Regions from separate parts of the Streptosporangium sp. NPDC006007 genome, predicted to be linked through region 1. Evidence: riboswitches for the same ligand, from Rfam matches in the RefSeq annotation. Region 1 holds a riboswitch; the other holds the start of a gene.
The links. A riboswitch is a leader RNA that binds a small molecule or an ion and turns the genes downstream of it on or off. The one in region 1 is predicted to bind thiamine pyrophosphate.
Positions count from the first base shown of each region.

Region 2: another riboswitch for thiamine pyrophosphate. It lies ahead of thiC (phosphomethylpyrimidine synthase ThiC); the one in region 1 lies ahead of ABZ194_RS21875 (cytosine permease).

Region 1 covers NZ_JBEXUG010000030.1:25,614-36,739, forward strand. The annotation lists gene ABZ194_RS21825 (hypothetical protein) at 1-964, opposite strand, end outside; gene ABZ194_RS21830 (glycosyltransferase family 2 protein) at 1,117-1,797, opposite strand; gene ABZ194_RS21835 (STAS domain-containing protein) at 1,794-2,147, opposite strand; gene ABZ194_RS21840 (hypothetical protein) at 2,371-2,949, shown strand; gene ABZ194_RS21845 (response regulator transcription factor) at 2,966-3,655, opposite strand; gene ABZ194_RS21850 (hypothetical protein) at 3,771-3,938, shown strand; gene ABZ194_RS21855 (beta/gamma crystallin domain-containing protein) at 4,407-4,760, shown strand; gene ABZ194_RS21860 (ATP-binding protein) at 4,941-5,390, opposite strand; gene ABZ194_RS21865 (PAS domain S-box protein) at 5,547-7,418, opposite strand; gene ABZ194_RS21870 (methylated-DNA--[protein]-cysteine S-methyltransferase) at 7,543-8,127, shown strand; gene ABZ194_RS21875 (cytosine permease) at 8,159-9,502, opposite strand; TPP riboswitch at 9,493-9,636, opposite strand; gene ABZ194_RS21880 (rhodanese-like domain-containing protein) at 9,700-10,023, opposite strand; gene ABZ194_RS21885 (cupin domain-containing protein) at 10,208-10,582, shown strand; gene ABZ194_RS21890 (TenA family protein) at 10,638-11,126, opposite strand, start outside.
Region 2 covers NZ_JBEXUG010000008.1:55,550-66,675, reverse strand. The annotation lists gene ABZ194_RS09150 (beta-propeller domain-containing protein) at 1-896, opposite strand, end outside; gene ABZ194_RS09145 (succinic semialdehyde dehydrogenase) at 982-2,547, shown strand; TPP riboswitch at 2,629-2,740, shown strand; gene thiC (phosphomethylpyrimidine synthase ThiC) at 2,733-4,379, shown strand; gene ABZ194_RS09135 (pyridoxal-dependent decarboxylase) at 4,507-5,940, shown strand; gene ABZ194_RS09130 (hypothetical protein) at 6,186-6,791, shown strand; gene ABZ194_RS09125 (SRPBCC family protein) at 6,797-7,984, shown strand; gene gvpJ (gas vesicle protein GvpJ) at 8,024-8,428, shown strand; gene ABZ194_RS09115 (GvpL/GvpF family gas vesicle protein) at 8,430-9,320, shown strand; gene ABZ194_RS09110 (gas vesicle protein GvpG) at 9,333-9,563, shown strand; gene gvpO (gas vesicle protein GvpO) at 9,600-10,079, shown strand; gene ABZ194_RS09100 (gas vesicle protein) at 10,079-10,513, shown strand; gene ABZ194_RS09095 (GvpL/GvpF family gas vesicle protein) at 10,506-11,126, shown strand, end outside.

The sequences.
Region 1 (11,126 bases):
TCGCGGAGACCTGGTCGAGGACGTGCGGCCCGGCCAGGCCGTAGATCACCAGCACGGTGGCGGTCGCGGTCCCCGCCACCACGGCGAGCCTGCCCGGCGAGCGGCGCAGCTCCCACGCCGGGCCGAGCGCGACGAGCCCGGCGTTGAGCTTCACCCCGATCCCCACCCCGAGCAGCAGCCCTGACGCGGCACCTCGGGTCGCGAGCGCCGCGACCATGCACGCGACGGCCAGGGTGTCCACGTGCATCCCGGCGGCCAGGTGGTAGATCATCAGCGGGTTGACCGTCCAGAGCAGCGCCGCCCGCCCCCGCAGGTCCGCGTCCCCCCGGGTGAACCGGTGCAGCAGCAGCGCGGTCCCGATGAACGCCGCGGCGTTGACCAGCGCCATCACGAAGACCGTCAGCCTGGCCGAGTCACCTCCGGCCAGGCTCGCCAGCGCCTGTACGGCGGTCGCCACCGGGCCGTAGACGCTGGTCACACCGGCCCACTCCTCCACGGCGCCGACCACGGGATCACCGGGCAGCGCCGCGGGCGTGAGGGCGTAGGGGTCATGACCGAGCGTGATCAGGCGGCCGTAGGCGGCGTAGTTCAGGTGGTCGGCCGAGCCCGAGGGCGGCAGGAGGGCGAGCACCGCCGCCGTCGCGCAGCCGGCCGCGAGCAGCAGCCGCGGGTCCGGCCTCCACCGGGACCGCAGGGCCGCGGCCAGCCCCGCCGCGCCCAGCACGATCGCGGCCGCGGCCATGGCGATCACCAGATGGGCGCCGGGGCGCACGCCCAGCGAGTAGGGCGGCTGCCAGGACGGGCCGGGCGGTCCCGGCACCATGGCCGAGGGCCCCAGCAGTCCGATCAGGACCGTCAGCCCGGCGGAGAGCCCGATGGCGGCGAACCCGGCGACGTCGAACCACCGCGGCGTGTCACGCCCGGGAACCCGCCTACCACCGACAACCGAAGATTCCCGAGTCACCCGCAAATTCCAGCACATCCGGCCAGGTGCCCGGGACGGCGGGACACGGACCGGTGACGGACGCCGGAGAAGTCACGCGACCGTCCGCCGGAACGCGACGAGAGCCCGGTGGACCGACGGGGCGAGGCCCGGTGGACCGGAGCGCGCCGGGCCTACCTGCGGGCCAGCAGCGCCCTGGCGACGTCGCGGAACTGCCTGGCCCGGTGGAGCTGGGCCCTCCAGTCGGTGCCGGTGGCCCGGTGGGCCATCTCCACCTCGACCTCCCGCACGCGAAACCCCCTGCGGAGCAGGTCGATCGTGAGGGCCGTCTCCACACCGAAGCCGTGGGCCAGGGGCCGCGCCGCCTCGAAGGCGGCCCTGGTCAGACAGCGCTGGCCGTTGAGCGGCTGGGTGGGCGTCCAGCCGGTGGCACGCTCAACGCCCTGGCGGGCCAGCTTCACCACGAACCCGTGACCGCCCAGCTTCACCCGGGTGACGAACACGGCGACGGTCATGTCCGCCTCGCCCGCCACGACCGGCTTGATCAGGGGTTCCGCCGCGCGCGCGGTCTCCCCCAGGTCCGCGTCCAAAAAGAGCAGGTGCCTGGGCGTCTCGTCGTCGAGCAGGCGGACGGCCTCCGCACCGCTCTCCATGGCGGCGGCCTTGCCGCGGTTCCGGCTGTGCCGTACGACCCGCGCCCCGGCGGCCTTGGCCACCCGGCCGGTCTGGTCGGTCGAGCCGTCGTCCACGACCATGACGAGGTCCACGCCGGAGAGCGCCAGGGCCGCGGCCACGGTGGCGCCGATCCGATCCGCCTCATCCTTGGCCGGGATGATCACCGCTGTCCCGGTCATACTTGCGGCTTGGCCGTCAGCAGCTTCTCGGGCACCGCGTCGTGCACGGTGAACACCGAGTCAAGACCGGTGACCTGGAGAATCTTGCGCACGGCCGGCCGGGGGGCCGCCAGCTCCAGGGTTCCGCCACGCTCTCGCAGGCGCTTGAGCGCCGAGAGCAGCACGTTCATACCGGTGGAGTCGCAGAACTCCACCCCGGACATGTCGATGACCACATAGGTGGTCGGGCTCTCCTGAAGCAGGCGAGCGAACTCGGCCTGCAGGCCAGGAGCGGTGTACAGGTCGATTTCGCCGACGATGGTCATGACGGTGTGCCCGACATGAGATCGAGTTGAGACTTTTAGCTCCACAGCGGGCACACTAGCGGCGCGAAGGCCACTGGTCACGTTCTCTCGCCTAACCCGAGTCGTCGGGCCTTTGTCCCCCGTTTGGGTCTCATGGAAACCCTGAGTGCGCGAAACTTGACTCTGAGCGACACCGGCTTGGCCGGAAAGGGGGAGACCCGGACTCTCCCGACCGTCCCTGCGCTACGACAGTGGCGGCCGTTGAGTAGAAACGGGCCCGAACGCACCGATGAACACCGATCTTCCTGAGGATCCCCAGCGGCAGCGGCTCCGGGAGCACCTGGAGTCCATGATCACTCGCACCGAGAAGGCCACGTCGTGGCAGGACGCGGCCAACTCTCTGCGCGGCCTGGTGAACCACGAGGGGTATGTCCCGATCAGAACCCGGCTGGCGAGCGAGGACCTCGACTTCCTCGAAAGCGCGCGGGAGGAGCTGCTCGGCTTCGCCGCACTCGGGATCAGGCTCCTCGACCTGCACCAGCCCCGGGACGCGGGCGGCATCACCAGCGACGCGGCCCGCCCTATCCTGCGCTGCCGCAGTTGCATGTGGCGGTGGCCGTGCCCGACCTTCCGCACCATGGTCGAGTCCTTCGGCGCGCCGAGGGCCCCGGCCTCCTGCCAGCACGTCGAGCCCGACCACGGGGATCACCTGGACAGCGGAGACGACGGGGGCTCGGAGGCGGCCGGGGCGCTCATCGCCGCTCCGGCCCGGTCCGAGCTCACCGCCCCGGCCGGGCCGGAGTCCACCGCCCCGGCCCGGCCGGAGAGCGAGATCCCGGCCCTGCGGACCCTGCCCCGCGGTTCCTGACCGTCGACGGCGCCGATCAGTCCAAGGGTTCGTAGCGGTAGCCGACACCCCACACCGTGACGATGCGCCGGGGGACGGCCGGATCGGGCTCGATCTTCTCCCGGAGCCGGCGGACGTGGACGGTCACCGTGGAGGAGTCGCCGAAGGACCAGCCCCAGACCTGTTCCAGCAGGGCTGAGCGGCTGAAGGCCTGGCGGGGGTTGTCCATCAGATAGGTCAGCAGGTCGAACTCACGGACGGTCAGCGTGATCTCGGTCTCGGCGAGCCGTACCCGGTGGGCGCCGACGTCGACCGTCAGGTCACCGTCCCTGAGCACGCCGGTGCCGGTCGGCGCCGAGACGCCCCGCGCGCGCCGCAGCACGGACTGCACCCGCAGGGCCAGCTCGCGGGGGCTGAACGGTTTGACGACGTAGTCGTCGGCGCCGACCTCCAGGCCGGCGACCCGGTCGATCTCCTCGCCCAGGGTGGTCAGCATGATCACCGGAATCGGCCGGTGTTCCCGGAGCCTCCGGCAGATCTGGAGCCCGTCCGTCTCCGGCAGCATCAGGTCGAGCACCAGCAGATCGGGCGGGCCGGCCAGCGCGCTACTGAGCGCGCCGGCGCCGTCTCGGACGCATTCCACCAGGTGACCGTCGCGCTCCAGGTAACCGGCCACGACCTCGGCCACCGTCGGGTCGTGCTCGACCAGCAGAATCCGCGCGCTCATGGCCTCCACGGTAAGCCCGGAACGGACCGGTTTCCGCACCTTTGCCCCTTCAGTAGGGGCTAGATCGTTATCGTGCCGGTTCTCATCGGACCGCCGCCCGACGTACGGTGGCTGCATGGGTCGTATCGTGATGGCAGTACTGGGCGTCATCCTCGCGCTCTACGTGGTTTTCGGGCTCGTGCTGCCCGCGCTGTTCGGGCTCTTCAAGTTCCTGTTCGTGCTGGCGATCGTGGCCTTCGTGGTCGTCGCCGCGGTCACGATCGCGGGCAAGTTCGCCAAGTGAGCACGGTGCTCGCCCTCCAGACGCTCTCCGTCCGGCTATTCGGCGGCGGCGGGCGGCGACGGAGCTGAGGTGGGCGGCGCGGTGAGGCGCGGCCCGGATGCTGGGGACGTTCCCGGCGAATGCTCCGCTGGAGGTTACGGCAGAGGTGATCGGGCTCGCCGCCGGGCGGCTTGATGCCGATTTAGTAGTCCTTCGTCAGGGGCACACGGCTCGTTGGCCGCGCGTGAGCGCCACGATCGGGTGATGCCACAGCCCGACAGTTCGTGTTCGGAGCGCCGGCCGAACGAAGAGTGGTATTACTTTGAGTTACCGGTCCGTCCGATCGTGTCACGGAAAGGCGCGGCCGCGAGGGGCCGCTCCGGTGCGCAGCCGGCCGTCCGCCGGCCCGGCGAAGCACCGTTTCGTCAGGACGCGACGTCACCAACAGGGCCGGGGCCGTGCGCGCCGGTCTCCGCAGGAGGAGAGTCTGTGATCTCGAAGAGCAAGAAGAACATCCGTTCCATGGCCGTGGCACTCGCCGCGACCGCCGCCTTCACCGTCACCATCCCGGCCGGCACCGCCTTCGCCATCGACCACGTCCAATGCGTTGGCGGTGAGAACTTCCTGAAGATCTGGTCGCACCTGGGCGGCCGCCAGAGCGTCGACTGCTACGCCAACGGCGGAAAGACCGACTTCGGCGGATGGTGGGTCGACCGGATCTCCACGGGCAACAACGACCTGATCTACTACGACGCCAACGGCGACTCGGTGAGGATCGATCGCTGGCACGACATCACCTTCCCGAACCGCCCTCCGAAGGTCGTCGCCATCCAGATCGTGTGACACGCCGGCACGCGGTGAGAGACCGCCGTCGCTTCGCCGTCGTAGCGGTGGGGCGGAGGTAGGAGGCGGCTCGCCCCGCCTCACCCGGGCCGGGTGAGGCGGGGCGGAGTCTGTCTCCCCGGGGAGGCGGAGCCAGGTGAGGCGGAGGCGCGCAGTCGTCGCACCCCGCGCCGGAACCGGCTATCCGCACTCCCGCAGGGCGGGCTCGGGGATGGAGACATGACCGTCACTCACCGTGCCGAGGGCGGTGACCACCGCCCAGACCGTGGTGATCTCCCCCTCGTGCTTGACACCCCAACTGGTGGCCAGATACTCGACGATGCCGAGCCCCCGGCCTCCCAGCGAGGAGAGCGTGGGCCGTCCGGCGCGCGGTTCGGTGGCGGCGCCACCGTCACTCACCGCAACCTCGACATGTTCGTCGGTCCACCGCCACGCCACTCTGATCTGACCGGACGGCAACGGATGCGCATGCCGGAGCGCGTTGCTCAGCAGTTCGCTCACCACGAGGACCGCGTCGTCTATAGCGGTCTCGTAGACACCCCATTCCTGCAGGTCAGAGCAGAGGCGTTGGCGTGCGACAGCGACGCTGGACGGTGCATACGGCAACAACACGACGCTCGACGCACTCACCTCCCCGTATCCCTGTTCCCCCTGAGGAACACACCCCAGTACGACCGAAATGCCCCGTTAGATAGCCTTAGAAACCGAACGCCGATTACAGCTTGTGTACATTCGACAATAGATCAGCTCATCCGTTACCGGCTCGTTACCGGTTCGGCGTGTCGGTCAGGTAAGAGCCCCCGGCGTGTCGGCGATACGCAGAAGCAATCGCATCCGGGTACCGCCTCCAGGACGGGGGTGCGCCGACACCTCCCCGCCCTGGGCGCGGACCAGGCTGCGCACGATGTACAGCCCGAGACCGACACCGCCGAACCGGCGGCGGTCGCCGCTGTCGACCTGGACGAAGCGCTCGAAGATGCGCTCCCGGCTCGCCGGAGCTATGCCCACACCCTCGTCGTCCACGACCACCACCACCCAGTCACCTTCCGGCCACGCCTCGACCTTGATCAGGCCACCGTCCGGTGAATATTTGAACGCGTTCTCCAGCAACTGGCCCAGCACGATATCGGTGGCCAGAGCGTCTCCGGAGACCGGGGGTAGGTTTTGGGCTACTTTCACCTCAACTGTGTGCAAATCAGATAGATCGTGCAGACCCAGCGTGGCGGCCCGGAGCAGCTCGCCGAGGTCAAGACCCTCGATCTTGAGGGTCAGCTCCCCCGCCCCCGCGTGCGAGCCCAGCAGCAGGTTGTCCATGAGCTGACCGAGGGAGCGCGCCCGCTCGGCGATGATGTGCACGGCCGAGCGGCGCTCGGTGTCGGTCATGTTGTCCCAGCGCGCGTCGAGCGTGCCGGCGAACCCCCGGACCACGGTGATCGGGGTGCGCAGCTCATGACTGGTGGTGGCCAGGAAGAGGTCCTTGGCCTCCTCCAGTTCCTTGGCCCGGGTGATGTCGCGGAAGTCCACCACGATCTCACCGGTCTCCACGATCTCGGCGCAGAGCACGTCCAGCCAGGCGCCGGAGGGAAGCTGAAGGGTGAGCTTGTCACCCGGCTCCGGCAGCTGGAACGGCGGCGGCCCGCCGATCACCTCGGTCGCGGCGAAACCGGTCAGCTCGGTGGCCGACGGGTTCCACTGGATGACCCGGCCCTGGCCGTCGAGGACCGCTATGCCGTCCGCGCTGGCGTCGAACACCGCCCGCTCGTGGGCGCGCTGCCGTACGGCCTCCTGGTAGGCCATGGCGTTGCCCACGGCGATCCCGGCGTGGCCGGCGAGGAGTTCGAGCAGTTCGAGCTCCACGTGACCGGCCTTGTGCTTGGCGAACAGGGCGTACAGCGCGCCGTACGGCCGCCCGCCCACCGCGGCGAGGCCGAGCGCGATGGTGTGCAGGCCGGGAAGCTGTGACCAGACCAGCTCGTCCAGCCGGGCCTGGTTGCCGGTCTCCAGCATCACGGTCCTGCCGGTGCGCAGCAGTTTGCCGACCAGGCTGGTGCGCATGTCGCCGGTGGAGTCGCGCAGCGACTCGGGAAGCCGATGGCTGGCCACGAGCCGGAGCCGGTCCCCCTCGATGAGCACGAAACCGCCCGCGTCGGCCCCGGTCAGCTCGGTGAGGCTGGCCGCGATCCGGTCGAGCACGGCGGGCAGCTCCCGCGCGGCGTTGATGTCGGCGACCACGTCGGTGAGCCTGCGGACGAGCCGCGCCCGCCGGACGACCCGGTCCTGGGCGGACTCGTCGTCCTGGACCAGGTGATAGACGCTGACGTAGCCGAGCAGCACCCCGGCCTCCGAGCGCAGAGCGCCGGTGTCCACCCGCACGTCGAGCAGGCTGCCGTCCCTGCGGAACCGCTTGGTCCGCAGCGAGACCCGGCCGCCGGTGCGGACACGTTCCAGGACCGCGTTGTGCTCGGCCGTCAGCTCCTCGGGAACCACCGGGGCGCGACGGCCGAGCAGTTCGTCGGCCGACCAGCCGAAGAGGCGTTCGGCCGCGGGGTTCCACACCAGCACCGCCTGATCACGGTCGAAGACGACCATCGCGTTGGGCGCACCGGCGACGACCGCACGGGCGATGCCCTCGTCACCATCGGCTCTGTCGTCACCCACACACCCATAGTGCCGTGTCAACCGGCCTGATCTTGGCACTTCGTCCGCATGTGCTGACACTCACCTGAGGGATCCGTCCGATACGCTGCGGTCACCACACGCCTGGACACGGAAGGGTGGGGCCATGTCATCCGGCGACCTCGACGCACTGCTACGGGTGACCTCGCCCACCTACATAGGGAAAACCCATCCCGACATCGCCTTCGGCACACTCGAAGGACCGGTGGGACGGCTGGTCCTCGCGGTGACGCACCGGGGCGTGGTGGCCTGCAGCTACGAGGACGAGAACGTCGTGTTCGAGCGGGTCAGCAGGGAGATCGGCTCGTTCATCGGGCCGGATCCCCGGCGGCTCGACCCGGTCCGCCGGGAACTGGACGCCTACTTCTCCGGCAGGCTCCGCGCCTTCACCACCACGGTCGACCTGCAGATGGCGACCTCGTTCGCCAGGACCGTGCTGCAGATGATGCTGGCGGTGCCGTACGGGACGGTGACCACCTACCGCGAGATCGCCGAGCGGATCGGCAGGCCGAGGGCGCTGCGGGCGGTCGGCAACGCGCTGGGCAGCAACCCGGTCTGTGTGATCGTGCCCTGCCACCGGGTGGTGGAGAGCGAGGCCGTCCTCGGCGGTTACGCGGGAGGCGCGACCGCCAAGGAGCGGCTGCTGCGGGTCGAGGGGGCCACCGGGAACTCCTCCCCCGGCACCCGGTGACCGGGCCGAGACCCGGCCGCCCTGCCCGGGGCTACCGGCGGCGGAACGCCCCCAGGACGAGCGTGACCAGGCCGGCGACGAGGAAGGCGCCCACGGCCGCGCTCATCCACGGCTGCGGGGTGAAGTGCACGGCCTGCCTGACACCGTTCCAGATCGCCGCCCACCAGGCCACCTGGGAGGGGGCGGCGAGCAGCCACCAGGTGGCGAAGCCGAGCGCCCACGGGATCACCATGAGCCGGCGGGAGGGGGCGTTCTGGGAGGTGTCCCAGTTCCTGCCACGGCCGAGCAGGAAGTAGTCGACGGCCAGCACGCCGAGCATCGGCACGAACACCGCGCCGATGATGCTGAGGAAGGCGCCGTAGGAGTTCACGTCCACGACGAGGGCGACGCCCGTGGTCAGCACGCCGATGGCCACGGAGAAGACGCGGCGGTCCACCCTCGGCATGAGGTTCTGCAGCGACATCGCCGTGGAGTAGACGTTCGCGAACGACTGGTCGGTCTCGCGCAGCACGAGGATGCCGAAGAACAGCGCGCCGAGCGGAGCCGCGACGAACGGCGCGAACACCGCGGTCGGCTGGCTCTGCACCGCGCCGTGACCGGCGAGCGCCACCGCGTAGACGCCCACGGCCAGGCAGGCCACCTGGGCGACGGTGTAGCCGCCGACGATGCCGGTGAAGGCCGCGCGGCTGGAACGCGAGTGCCTGGCGTAGTCCGCCGCGACCGGCACCCAGGAGACCGACAGGGCGATCACGAAGTCCACGGCCGGGGCGAAGGCGTCCCAGGAGCCACCGGTCTGGACGGGGGTGTCGCGCAGGAAGACCACCGCGAACCAGGCCATCGACACGATCACGCCGGCCGTGACGAACCGCCGGAGCAGCCTGATGACCCCCAGCGGGTAGATGGTGAGCGCCGTCGTCAGCGCCCCGGCCGCGATCGCCCAGACCGCGTAGGGGACGGACCGTCCGAAGATCGCCTGTGCGCCCATCGCGATGACCCAGAGCTCGAACGCGCCCCAGCCGATCATCTGGATGATGTTGAGCACGGTCGGGACGTAGGAGAGCCTCGCGCCGAACAGCCCGCGGAGCAGCACCATCGCGGGCCTGCCGGTCTGCACTCCGGGCACCGCGGCGAGGCCGACCATCGCGGTGCCGACGAGGCTGCCGACGAGGGCGGCGACCAGCGCCGCGGTGAGGGTGAGCGGATTGTCGTCGCCCAGTGGGTTGATCAGGAAGAGCGCGAAGGAGAATCCGAGGAGGCTGACCCCCAGGTTGGCCCAGAACGCGCCCTGGTCGAGCGTGCCCAGGGTCTTCGGCGGGGCCTGGTCGAGGGTGAGGGGGGCCTCGGCATGCTTGGAATCGATGACGTCGGGCGTCATGACGCGCTCCCTACGCCGGCATTACCCGGACAGGTTCATGCGGTCGGCGGCGCGTCACGAGTGAGGCCCTGTCGGCCCTCCGCGTGGTTCCGCCCTCTCAGCCCGGTTCCGCCCGAGCTCCCGCGGTAGACAATTCGTCAGGATTATGTCACTTATTCCTTTTTTGGCAAGGCGTCGCCCATGTGACGAGATATTCCTCAGGCGACGAAGGGATCCTGGCCGTTTTCGCCCACCATGGGCCGGCCCGCGAAGTGCCACGACCGCATGCCGCCGCCGATGTTGATCGCGTCCCGGCCGACGTGGTTGAGCCAGGCGGCGGCGTTCGCCGAACGGCCCCCGCTGCGGCAGACCACGTAGACCGGCGCGTCCTTGGGAACCTCGGCGACCCGGGCCTGCAACTCGCCGAGCGGAATGTGGACGGCCCCGGGCGCGTGCCCGGCCCGCCACTCGCCGTCCTCGCGCACGTCGAGCAGGAACGCGCCTTCAGGCACCGCGTGTACTTCCACCTCAGGAACAGTCATGGCCCCATTCTTCCAAGTCCACCGGTGGACGGCGCACGGAGCGGCCCGATCGCCCCCGCCCCGTCCGCAAGCGGCCACCGGTCCGGAACCGTCAGCGCGCCTCCCCGGCCTCCCCGTTGACGATAAAGACAACATGGTTTACCTTTTGATGGACAGTCAATCAGATTTACTATTTGGAGGGTCCATGACCACCGCGGATCTGGCAGGCGCCCCGGCCTTCGAGATGGACGGCATCACCCTGCGCTCACTGGCCGTGCCCTCGCGAGGCTCCTCGCAACTGGCCGTCTGGTCGTTCGACATGGCCCCCGGCGCGGCGGGCAAGGAGCACACCGTGGATCGCGAGGAGGTGTTCGTCGTCCGGTCCGGACGGATCGTGGGCACCCTCGGCGGCGTGGAGCACGTGGCCGGGGCGGGAGACGCGCTGATCGTCGCGCCGGACACCCCGTTCTCGCTCCGCAACGACTCCCGGACCGAGCGGGCCGAGGGCACCGTGTGCACCTCGGCCGGGATCAAGGCGGCCCAGGGCGGCCGGACCATCCTGCCGCCGTGGGCTCAGTAGGCGGAACCGCGGTGGGCCGGGGCTCGGCAGAGCCGGGGACCCGGGCGGGACCGGGTCAGGGCACGTCCCAGAAGGCGATCTCGTGGGCCATTCCCTCGCCGAACAGCTTGGCGGCCCGGGCGGGGTCGGGGGCTGCCTCGTCGATCATCACGGCGATGCGCTCGGTCAGCTCGGCGAACCCCGGGGCGGCGTAGGTGTCGACCCAGGCCCGGTAGCGCGGCTCGGCCGGGGGGTTCTCGGCGAGAACCCGGCCGAGGGTGGAATAGCCCCACATACAGGGGTAGAGCGCGGCCAGACCGTCGGCGTAGTCGGCCGCCGAGTCGAGCAGGAACGAGGTGTAGGCCGCGCAGGCCGGCCCCTTCCTCACCCCGCCCAGGTCGGCGCCGAACTCGGCCGACAGCGAGCGGTGCAGGTTCAGCTCCTCGTGAAAGGTGGCGTGGGCCAGGTCGACCAGGTCACCCAGATGGCCGTCGGGGGCCTGCCAGGCCAGCCGGGAGAAGACCCGCACGTAGTCCAGCAGGAACAGGTAGTCCTGCTCCAGCCA
Region 2 (11,126 bases), on a different contig from region 1:
GACGTGCCGGTGTACTCCGCCGGGTGGCTGACCTGCTCGCACTTGACCGTGTCGGTCCTGGTCACGCCCTTGGCGTCCGCCACCTCGAACTTCGGCAGCCACGCCTCGATCGGCGCCTTGGCGACGATGTCCGTGTTCCGCCGGGTCCGCTCGGCGTCGGAGAGGTCGGGGCCGTCGTAGGAGAAGTCGATCTCGGGCTGGCTGCGGACCACCAGCCGCACCGTCGAGTCGATCATCCTGGCGTCCACGTGGGCGCCGTTCGGAGTGAGCGAGCCGATCACCTTCGGCGTCCCGGACAGATCGACGAGGACGTAGCGCGGACCAGGGCTCGCCGCCCGCTTGGCCATCGCGCCGAAGGGGATGATCCCGCCGCCGGAGAACAGCACCAGCGCCCGGTCCCCGCTCACCAGCAGGTCGGCCGGGGCCCACATCTGCTCGGCGTTGACCAGCTTGAGCCTGCCGGTGACCTTCCTGGTCGCGGTGTCCACCACCCGCAGCACGCCGCGGTTCACGGTGATCACCCGCTTGCCGTCGGTCTTCACCAGGTTCGGCTCGTCCACCCCGGCCTCGTGCACGTTCGTGGTGGAGTGCTCGGGGACGTCCCCCTCCATCTTGCCGCGGGCCGCGGGCATGTCCCCGCGCATCTCCGCGCTTATGAGCCGAGGGTCCATGCCGATCGGGCCGAGCCCCCACGGCCCGACGCTCTTGGCCGTCGCGGTCCGCAGCCCGGCCAGCATGTCGTCACAGCTGTTGTAGGAGACCAGTTTGATCTTTCCCAGATCCATTACCGGCGTCGTACGGCTCGCGCCCGGCCCCGTTTCCGTGGAACTGCACCCCGTGGCGAGCAGCGCGGCGGCGAGGGTGACGGCGCCTGCCGTACGAATCGATGTCCTCATGCCTCTACGACGGATCGAAATCCTGTCCGGTTCAACCCATTACTTCCTGGTAGCCGCTGGCTCCCAACCCGCATACCCTTCGGACATGGCCGTCACTCTTGGAGCAACCCGGACACTTGACCTGGGCATGATCGAGCGCGTCGTCCGGCAGGTGACCTCAAGCGGGAAGACCCAGACCATCACCGCGCCGTTCACCGGTGAAACCCTCGCCGAACTCCCCCTCTCCAGCGCCGAGGACGTCCGCGCCGCCCACGCCAAGGCCCGCGAGGCCCGGCGGGCGTGGGCGGCGCTGCCGGTGCGCGAGCGGATCAGGCCCTTCCTGCGCCTGCACGACGCCATCCTCGACCGGCGCGAGGAGATCCTCGACATCGTCCAGTGGGAGACCGGAAAGGCCCGCAGGCACGCCTTCGAGGAGGTCCTCGACGTCGCGGGCTGCACGCTCCACTACGTCCGGCGAGCTCCCGGCCTCCTGGCGCCCCAGCGCCGGGCGGGCATCTTCCCCGTCGCGACGAAGGTGGTCGAGACGCGCCGCCCCAAGGGGACGGTGGCATTGATCTCCCCGTGGAACTACCCGCTCTCCCTCGGCGTCACCGACGTCGTCCCGGCCCTGCTCGCGGGCAACGCCGTGGTCCACAAGCCCGACACCCAGACCGCGCTCTCCACGCTCTGGGCGATCGACCTGCTGGTCTCCCTCGGGATGCCCCGCGACATCTGGCAGGTCGTCCTCGGCGACCCCGCCGAGATCGGCGACCCCCTGATCGAGGACGCCGACTACGTGGCGTTCACCGGCTCCACCCGGGGCGGCCGGAAGATCGCCGAGGCGGCGGCCAGGCGGCTGATCGGCTGCTCGCTCGAACTCGGCGGCAAGAACCCGATGATCGTGCTCGACGACGCGGACCTGGACGTGACGGCCCAGGGCGCGCTGCGCGCCTGCTTCACCAACGCCGGCCAGCTCTGCATCTCCATCGAGAGGCTCTACGTCCACGAGACCGTGCACGACGCGTTCCTGGAGAGGTTCGTCCGGCAGGCCCGGAACATGAGACTCGGCGCCGGGCTCGACTGGAGCGTGCAAATGGGGTCGCTCACCTCCCGGCGCCAGCTTGAGGCGGTCACCGCCCACGTGGACGACGCCGTCGCCAAGGGGGCCAGGGTCCTCGCCGGAGGCAGGGCCAGGCCCGACGTCGGCCCGCTCTTCTACGAGCCCACGATCCTGGCCGACGTGGACGAGAGCATGGACCTCTGCCGTGAGGAGACCTTCGGCCCGGTCGTCGCGATCTACCGCTTCCGCGACGAGGACGAGGTGGTCGAGAGGGCCAACGACACCGCCTACGGCCTCAACGCCTCCATCTGGACCCGCGATCTGCCTCGCGGGCGCGCGATGGCCTCCCGGATCAACGCCGGGACCGTCAACCTCAACGAGGGGTACGGCGCGGCCTACGCCTCCTACGACGCGCCCATGGGCGGGATGAAGTCCTCGGGGCTGGGACGCCGCCACGGGACCGAGGGACTGCTGAAGTACACGGAGGCGCAGACCGTCGCCAGCCAGTCCTTGAGGCTGGGCTTCGAGCCGATCCTGGGCATGACCTACGACAAGTACGCCGACACCCTGTCCGGCCTGCTCAAGGCCATGAAACGGTTCCGCCTGCACTGACGGTCCCCGGCACCCGTGGGCGGCGCCCATACCCCACGGTCGCGGGTTGCGGCAATGGGGCGGTCTCGGGTTAGTGTCTGGAAGACCGAACGCGGGAGCCCGGAGCACCGGGCTGAGAGGGCGGCTGACACGGCCGCCGACCGCTTGAACCTGACCGGGTAATGCCGGCGTAGGGAGTTGTGCTCATGCCGTCCCCTGCCAGAAAGACCTATCTCGTCGGCTCGCGTCCGGACATCCGCGTGCCGATGCGCGAGGTTTCGCTGACCAACGGCGCCACCGTCGTCCTCTACGACACCTCAGGGCCCTACACCGATCCGGCGTACACCGCGGACCTCGGCCGGGGGCTGCCCGAGCTGAGGTCGGCGTGGCGTTCCCCCCGCACCGAGCGGCGGGACTCCGGCCCGCCGTACCGGGACTCCGGCTCCCCGTCCCCGGGCGCCACCCAGATGGCGCACGCGAGGCGCGGCGAGATCACGCCGGAGATGGAGTTCGTCGCCCTGCGCGAGGGCGTCGCACCGGAGTTCGTCCGCGACGAGCTGGCCCGCGGCCGGGCGGTCCTGCCCGCCAACGTGAACCACCCGGAGAGCGAGCCGATGATCATCGGCCGCAACTTCCTGGTGAAGATCAACGCCAACATCGGCAACTCGGCCGTCGTCTCCTCGATCGACGAGGAGGTGGAGAAGATGCGCTGGGCCACCCGCTGGGGCGCCGACACGATCATGGACCTGTCCACCGGGCCGAGGATCCACGAGACCCGCGAGTGGATCCTCCGCAACTCCCCCGTGCCGGTCGGCACCGTGCCCATCTACCAGGCCCTGGAGAAGGTCGGCGGCCGTCCCGAGGCGCTGACCTGGGAGGTCTTCCGCGACACGGTGATCGAGCAGTGCGAGCAGGGCGTCGACTACATGACGGTGCACGCCGGCGTACGGCTGGCGTACGTGCCGCTGACCGCCCGCAGGAAGACCGGGATCGTCTCACGCGGCGGCTCGATCCTCGCGGCCTGGTGCCTCGCCCACCACGCGGAGAACTTCGTCTACACGAACTTCCGGGAGCTGTGCGAGATCTTCGCCTCCTACGACGTGACCTTCTCCCTCGGCGACGGACTGCGGCCGGGCTCCATCCACGACGCCAACGACGAGGCCCAGTTCGCGGAGTTGCGGACGCTGGGGGAGCTGACGAAGGTCGCCTGGGAGTACGACTGCCAGGTCATGGTGGAGGGGCCGGGTCACGTGCCCATGCACAAGATCAAGGAGAACGTCGACCTGCAGATGGAGCTCTGCGCCGAGGCGCCGTTCTACACCCTGGGGCCGCTGACCACCGACATCGCGCCCGGCTACGACCACATCACCTCGGCCATCGGCGCCGCGATGATCGGCTGGTACGGCACCGCGATGCTCTGCTACGTCACGCCGAAGGAGCACCTGGGCCTGCCCGATCGCGACGACGTGAAGGCGGGGGTGATCGCCTACAAGATCGCGGCGCACGCGGCCGACCTGGCCAAGGGGCATCCCGGGGCGCAGGCCTGGGACGACGCCCTGTCCGACGCCCGCTTCGAGTTCCGCTGGGAGGACCAGTTCGACCTCTCCCTCGACCCGGACACCGCGCGGTCCTTCCACGACGAGACCCTCCCCGCGGCCCCGGCGAAGACCGCGCACTTCTGCTCGATGTGCGGGCCGCACTTCTGCTCCATGAAGATCACCCGGGATGTGCGCGCCTACGCGGAGAAGCACGGCATGCCCGAGGAGGAGGCCCTGAGCGCGGGGATGCGGGAGAAGGCCGAGGAGTTCACCCGCCGGGGCGGTCGCGTCTACCTGCCCCTGGCCGAGGACTGATCCCGGCCGGCGGCCGGCCCTTGGCCGAGGGGTGACCCTGGCCGGGGCCGGCCCTCGTCGGGGGTGAACCGGTTCCGGAATTCATGCTCTATTGGCGATCTGTCGTAGATTCGACCAGTATCCCGGTGTGACCTGGAACGTTGAGGAGTTCGTCAGCGCCGCGGGCGTGACCGTCGACCGGCTGGCCTCCTACGTGGAGGACAGCCAGCGGGGACTGCCCCCCGTGCTCCGGCGACGCCCGCCGCGCGAACTGGCCGCGCGGCTCGACCTCGGGCGGTGGATCCGCGAGGGCGGGATGACGCCGGAGACCTACGCGGAGTTCCTGGCGGCCTACCTGGACGAGGGCACCCGGCTGCACCACCCCGGCCACCTGGGTCACCAGATCACCGCCCCCGACTTCCCCGCCGCGCTCGCCGACTTCGTCCACGGCGCGGCCAACAACCCGATGGCGATCTACGAGATGGGCGCCTCGGCGGCGACGGTCGAGTTCGAGGTCCTGCGCTGGATGCTGGAGAAGGTCGGGTACGGCGAGGCGGGCGGCGGCGTGCTCACCCACGGCGGATCACTGGCCAACCTCACCGCCCTGCTGGCCGCGCGGGCGGCGGCGGCACCGGAGGCGTGGACCGACGGCGTCCCCGGCGACCTCGCCCTGCTCGCGCCCGAGTCCGCCCACTACTCGCTCACCCGGGCCGCCGCGATCCTGGGCCTGGGGGAGCGGGCCGTCGTGCCGCTGGACGCGGACCGGCTCGGCCGGATCGACGTCGCCCGCCTCCCCGACGCCCTGGACCGAGTACGGCGGGCGGGACGGCGGCCGATGGCCCTGGTGGCCGCCGCCTGCGCGACGGGCACCGGGCTCCACGACGACCTGCGCGGCATCGGCGAGTTCTGCGCGGCCAACGGCGTCTGGTTCCACGTGGACGGCGCCCACGGCGCGTCGGCGCTGCTCACCGAGGAGCACCGTCACCTGCTCGACGGGCTCGGGCTCGCCGACTCGCTGATCTGGGACGCGCACAAGATGCTGCGGACCTCCAGCCTGGTGGCCGCGGTCCTCACCAGGCGCGGGGGCGACCTGGACGCGGCCTTCCGGCAGCGGGCCAGCTATCTGTTCTACGGCGACCAGGACTTTCCCCAGGGGGAGCGGGACCTTCCCCAGGGTGAGCGGGGCGTCGACCTGATCGGCAGGACCGTCGAGTGCAGCAAGGCCGAGCTGGGCCTGAAGGTCTTCCTCAACCTGGCCTGGCGAGGTGAGCGGGGCCTGGGCGACCACGTCGCGCGGCAGTACGCCACCGCGCGCCGCTTCTGGGAGCTGGCCCGGCAGCGGCCCGGCTTCGAGTGCCCCTACGAGCCGGAGAGCAACATCGTCTGCTTCCGGTACGGCACGGGCGACCAGGCCCTGATCCGTGAGCGCCTAATGGCGGACGGTGCGTTCCATCTCACCTCGACGGAGATCGGCGGCCTCCGCCATCTGCGGGTCACCGTGATGGCCCCCGCCACGGACGACAAGACCCTGGAGGCGCTGCTCGACCGGATCGGTGAGGTGGGGCTTTCCGCCGGTGAGTGAGCGGGTGCCGGGCGGCGTCGTTTCTCCGCTCCAAATCTCGATCAAGCATGTCCGGTTTGTTCTGCTATGTGTTTTTGTGTCCCCTTCTCGGGTATGAAGGCGCCGATCGAAAGCCACGTGCCTCGCGCACGTTCACAACAGGCCGGCGTCAGTACCCGCTGGCGCCCTCCTCTACTTGTGTGACCGGTCAATTGGGCCGTCTGGGAGGGATTTCCGGGCGGGTGATCGGGTGAGGAGCAGTGAACATGGAAGGTAAGACAGAGCTCGCCCTGGCCATCGCCGTGGGCTATCTCCTTGGCCGGTGTCACAAGCTGCGCCTGGCGCTCACCCTCGCGCTGGCCGGGGCGACGGGCAGGCTCGGCGCCCAGGGCAACCTGCTGGAACAGGGAATGAAGCTCCTCGGATCCTCCCCGGAACTGGAGAAGATCGCCGAGAGCGTCCGCAGCGGCCTGCTGGAAGCGGGCAAGGCCGCGGCCGTCACCGCGGCGAGCAGGCAGATCAACTCGCTGAGCTCCAGGCTCTCCGAACGGGCCAAGGGGCCGCTGGGCGCCACCGGTCTCGAAGGAGAACCGGACGAGGAGGACGAGGAGGAGGAAGGCGAGGAGGCGGTGGAGAAGCCTCGGAGGAAGACCACCGCCGGACCCCGTAAGGAGTCGGCGAGCGGGGCCGGGAAGCGGCCGGCGGCCAAGGAAACGGCCACCAGGCCCCGGAGGAGGGTTCCGGCTGAGGACGAGGAGCCCGAGGAGTCCGAGCCCGAGGAGCCGAGAAAGCAGCCGGCGAGGAGCCGGGGCACCGCGACCCGGGAAAAGGCGTCGTCGTCCGACCGGCCGGTTCGCCGGGCGCGGAGGTGATCACGATGGCCGAGAAGTCGCAGGGCGGGCCGGTCAAGGAAGCCGTTCAGGATCTTCCCGCCAATCCGTTGACCGATGAGGTGCAGCGTCTCGTCGAAGCCGCGTTGGAGCGGCTGCTGGCCTCCGTGACCGACAAGATCGACGGGCTGACCGACAGGCTCCTCGACTACGTCGAAAACGAGGGGCCGAGTCTGGTCAGCACACTGATCGGGTCCACGGGCTCGGGCGGGCCGCTGAGGAAGGGGCTCGGCAAGCTGGCCGGCGGCACGCTGTCCCTGATGACCGGGGGCGGCAAGGGGGGCAAAGGCGGCAGGAGCAAGAAACTGAAGTTCACCAACATCGTCGAGACCCTTGACATCGGCGCTCCACGGAGGCTCGTCTACGACCAGTGGACCCAGTTCCAGGACTTCCCGAGCTTCATGAAGAAGGTCGAAAGCGTGGAGCAGGAGGCCGAGGAGAAGGTGGCCTGGAAGGCGCAGATCTTCCTCTCCCACCGCAACTGGGAGTCGACGATCGTCGAGCAGATCCCCGACCAGCGGATCATCTGGCGATCCAAGGGGCCGAAGGGCTATGTCGACGGCGCCGTGACCTTCCACGAGATCGCCCCCGACCTCACCCGGATCCTGCTCGTGCTGGAGTACCACCCGCAGGGATTGTTCGAGCGGACCGGCAACATCTGGAGGGCCCAGGGACGGCGTGTGCGGCTGGAGTTCAAGCACTTCCGCCGCCATGTCATGACGCAGTCCGTACTGCACCCCGATGAGATCGAGGGCTGGCGGGGTGAGATACGCGACAGCCAGGTCGTCAAGGACCACGAGACCGCTCTCGCGGAGGAGCAGGAGCGCGAGGGCGCCGAGGAGGAGGAGCCCGAAGAGAAGCGGGCGGAGGAAGAAGAGCCCGAGGGCGCCGAGGAAGAGGAGCCCGAGGAGGAGGAAGAGGAGCCCGAGGGGGAGCGGGCGGAGGAAGAGGAGGAAGAGGAAGAGGAAGAAGAAGAGCCGGAGGAGGAAGAAGAGGAGCCAGAAGAGGAGGAGGAAGAGGAAGAGGAAGAGGAAGAGGAAGAGGAGGAGCGGCCCAGGGCGCGGGCCCGGCGTCCGGCACGGGGCCGGTCTCGCGAAGAGCCCGAGGAGGAGCCCGAGGAGGAGCCGCCCTCACGTCCGGTCCGTCGTAGAAGGGCCGCCGCGCGGAGCGCGTGATCCTGACAGGAAACGGAGACCGAGGAGAAGCCGATGACCATGGTTCAACCTTCGGGGGGAGGGCCGGCCGGCGGGTCCTCCGCGTCGGGCCTGGCCGACGTCATCGACACGATCCTCGACAAGGGACTTGTGATCGACGCCTATGTCAGGGTCTCGCTCGTCGGCATCGAGCTTCTGACGATCGACGTGCGCGTCGTCGTGGCGAGCGTGGACACCTACCTGCGGTTTGCCGAGGCCGTAAACCGCCTCGATCTATCCCAGACAGGACAGAAGGGCCTGCCGGATCTCCTGCAGGACGTCACCCAGGGCGGGAGCAAGGCCACGACCAAGGGCGCGGCTCAGGGGGTGCTGGAGGCGGCGGGTGAGAAACTCCACGACCTCGTCGGTGAGCCCGAGGAGGAGGAAGAGGAACCTGCCCCTCGGCGGAAGCGACGGGAGCGATGAGATGCCTCCATCCAGCGGACGATCGGAAACCGGCAGGAGACCGGCGAAGGGGGGCTCCACCTCTCATGGGTCCGCGAAGGCCGCCTCCAAGCGGGCCGCCCCTGAACGGGCCGCCTCCGAGCGGGGCACCCCCGACGGATCCGGCACGGCCTCCTACATCTACGGCATCGTGCCGGCCGACGTCGAACTCGCCTCCGACGCCCGCGGGGTGGGAGATCCCCCAGGACGGATCAAGCTGGTACGGCACGGCGAGATCGCCGCGCTGACAAGCGACGTCTCCGTAGATCACCCGCTCGGCAGGCCGGAGGACCTCTTCGCCCACCAGCGGCTGCTGGATGCCGCCGTCACGGAGGTGCCGGTCCTGCCGCTCCGCTTCGGGGCGGTGGTCAAAACCCCGCAGGCGGTCGTCGACGAGCTGCTGACCCCCTACCACGACGAGTTCCTCACCGCGCTGCGCGAGCTTGAGGGGCGGGCGGAGTACGTCGTCAAGGGCCGCTACGCCGAGCAGGTGGTGGTCGGCGAGATCCTCGCAGGGAACGCGGAGGCCGCGAGGCTGCGTGAGGAGATCCGCGGTCTGCCGGAGGAGGCGACCTGGGACGCGCGGATCCGGCTGGGAGAGGTGATCGGCCAGGCGGTGGAGGCCGGCCGCGACACCGACACGCGGACGCTGGCCGACGCGCTCGCCCCGGTGTGCGTCGCCGTCGCCGTCCGCGAGCCGTCTCACGAATGGGACGCGGTGCACCTGGCCCTCCTGGCGGAGACCGACCGGCGGGGGGATCTTGAGGAGATCGTGAACGAGTTCGGTCACCAGTGGGCCGACCGGGTCAAGCTGCGCCTGATCGGCCCGCTGGCGCCGTACGACTTCGTGGGCTCCCCGAGCGAGGAGGGATGACGCGTGGATCTGATGGAACTGCTCTTCGGCTGGCCGCTCGCCCCCGTCAAAGGGCTGATCCGGCTCGCGGAGATCATCCAGGAGCAGGTCGATCTGGAGACCCGGAGTCCGATGGCGGTCCGGCGCCGGCTGGAGGAGGTGGAGGAGGCCAGGCTCACCGGCGAGATCTCCGAGGAGGACGCGGCCCTGGAGGTGGAGCGGATCCTCGGGCAGGTGATCGCTCAGCCGGGCCCGCCGGTGTGACCGTGCGAGAGGAAAGCCAGGAAGGGGGGTGGTCTCGTGTCCGTCAAGCGTGGGTCGCAGGGTAAGCGCGGGTCTCCCGAGAAGCCAGTCGCCGACGCCCAGGCTCCCGACGATCTCTACGAGGAGCCCCCCGGCGAGGACGACGACCTTTACGAGGACGAGGAGGAGGTCCTGGACGAGGAGGGCGAGGAAAACGAGGAGGAAGAGGGAGACGAGGAGGACGAGCCGGTCTCAAGGCGGCGCGGCCGCGACCTGTCGGCGGTCTCCGCCGGGGGCGCCGGACTGCGGCACATCGCCGAGCTGACCGGCAAGGAGACCGAGGGGATCACGCGGGTGAGCCCGGTGGAGGACGGCTGGAAGGTCGAGGTCGAGGTCGTCGAGGATCGCCGGATCCCGTCCTCGGGCGACATCCTGGCCCTCTACGAGGCGGACATGGACACCCGCGGCCATCTGCTGTCCTACCGCAGGGTGCGGCGCTACAGGCGCGGCAGAGGCGACGACTCGGGGGCGTCCTGATGGCCGGCCCGGCACGGTTCGGTTCCCCGTCGCAGTCCGGCGCGGCCCCCGCCAGGCGCGAGTCGGCCAACCTGGCCGACATCCTGGAGCGGGTGCTCGACAGGGGAGTGGTGATCGCGGGGGACATCCGCGTCAACCTGCTGGACATCGAGCTGCTCACGATCAAGCTCCGGCTGGTGATCGCCTCGGTGGACACGGCGCGCGAGCTGGGCATCGACTGGTGGGAGCACGACCCGTGGCTCAGCTCCAAAAACCGTGACCTGATCGAGGAGAACCGCAGGCTCCGCAACCGGCTCGCCGCGGTGGAGGAGGACGAGGAACCCCTGTCCATTCGCGAGAGGGAGACGGGAGCACGGTCCCGGTCCATCCGCGCGAGGGAGGCGGACGAGGAGGGCGGAGGCAGGCGGCTCTCCGCGGGGGAACGCGATGACTGACACGGGCGTCTATCTGTACGCGGTCACGGGTGAGGCGGGCCGTACCGGCCCGGTGGACCTGACGGGGGTGGCGGGGACACCCGTGCGGGTGATCACGCGCGCCGATCTCGTCGCGTATGTGAGCACCGTGCCGCTGGACCGGTTCGGAGAGGAGCCGCTCCGGCACTCGCTGGAGGATCTGGACTGGGTGGAGGAGACGGCCCGCGCCCACCACCGCGTCGTGGAAGCCCTGTCGGAGACGGCCCCGACCGCGCCGGTCCGGCTCGCGACCGTCTACAGCGGTGAGGAGCAGGTGCGTGACCTGCTGGATCGGCGGCGTGACGACTTCCTGGTGGTGTTCTCCCAGATCGCCGGACGGCGGGAGTGGGGGGTGAAGGCGTATGCCGGCGCCGGCCAGGACGCGCCGCCCCCCGCCGACGCCTCCGCCGACGAGACCCTCCCGGAGGCGGAGAGCCCCGGGAGGGCCTATCTGAAACGCCGCCAGGCGAGTCTGCGCGGCCGGGAGGAGAGGTGGCGTGAGGCCGCCGCGCGCGCCGAGCACGTCCACGAGACACTGGCCGCGGTCGCCGCCGCGAGCAGGCTCCACCGGCCGCAGGACCCCCAGCTCTCCGGG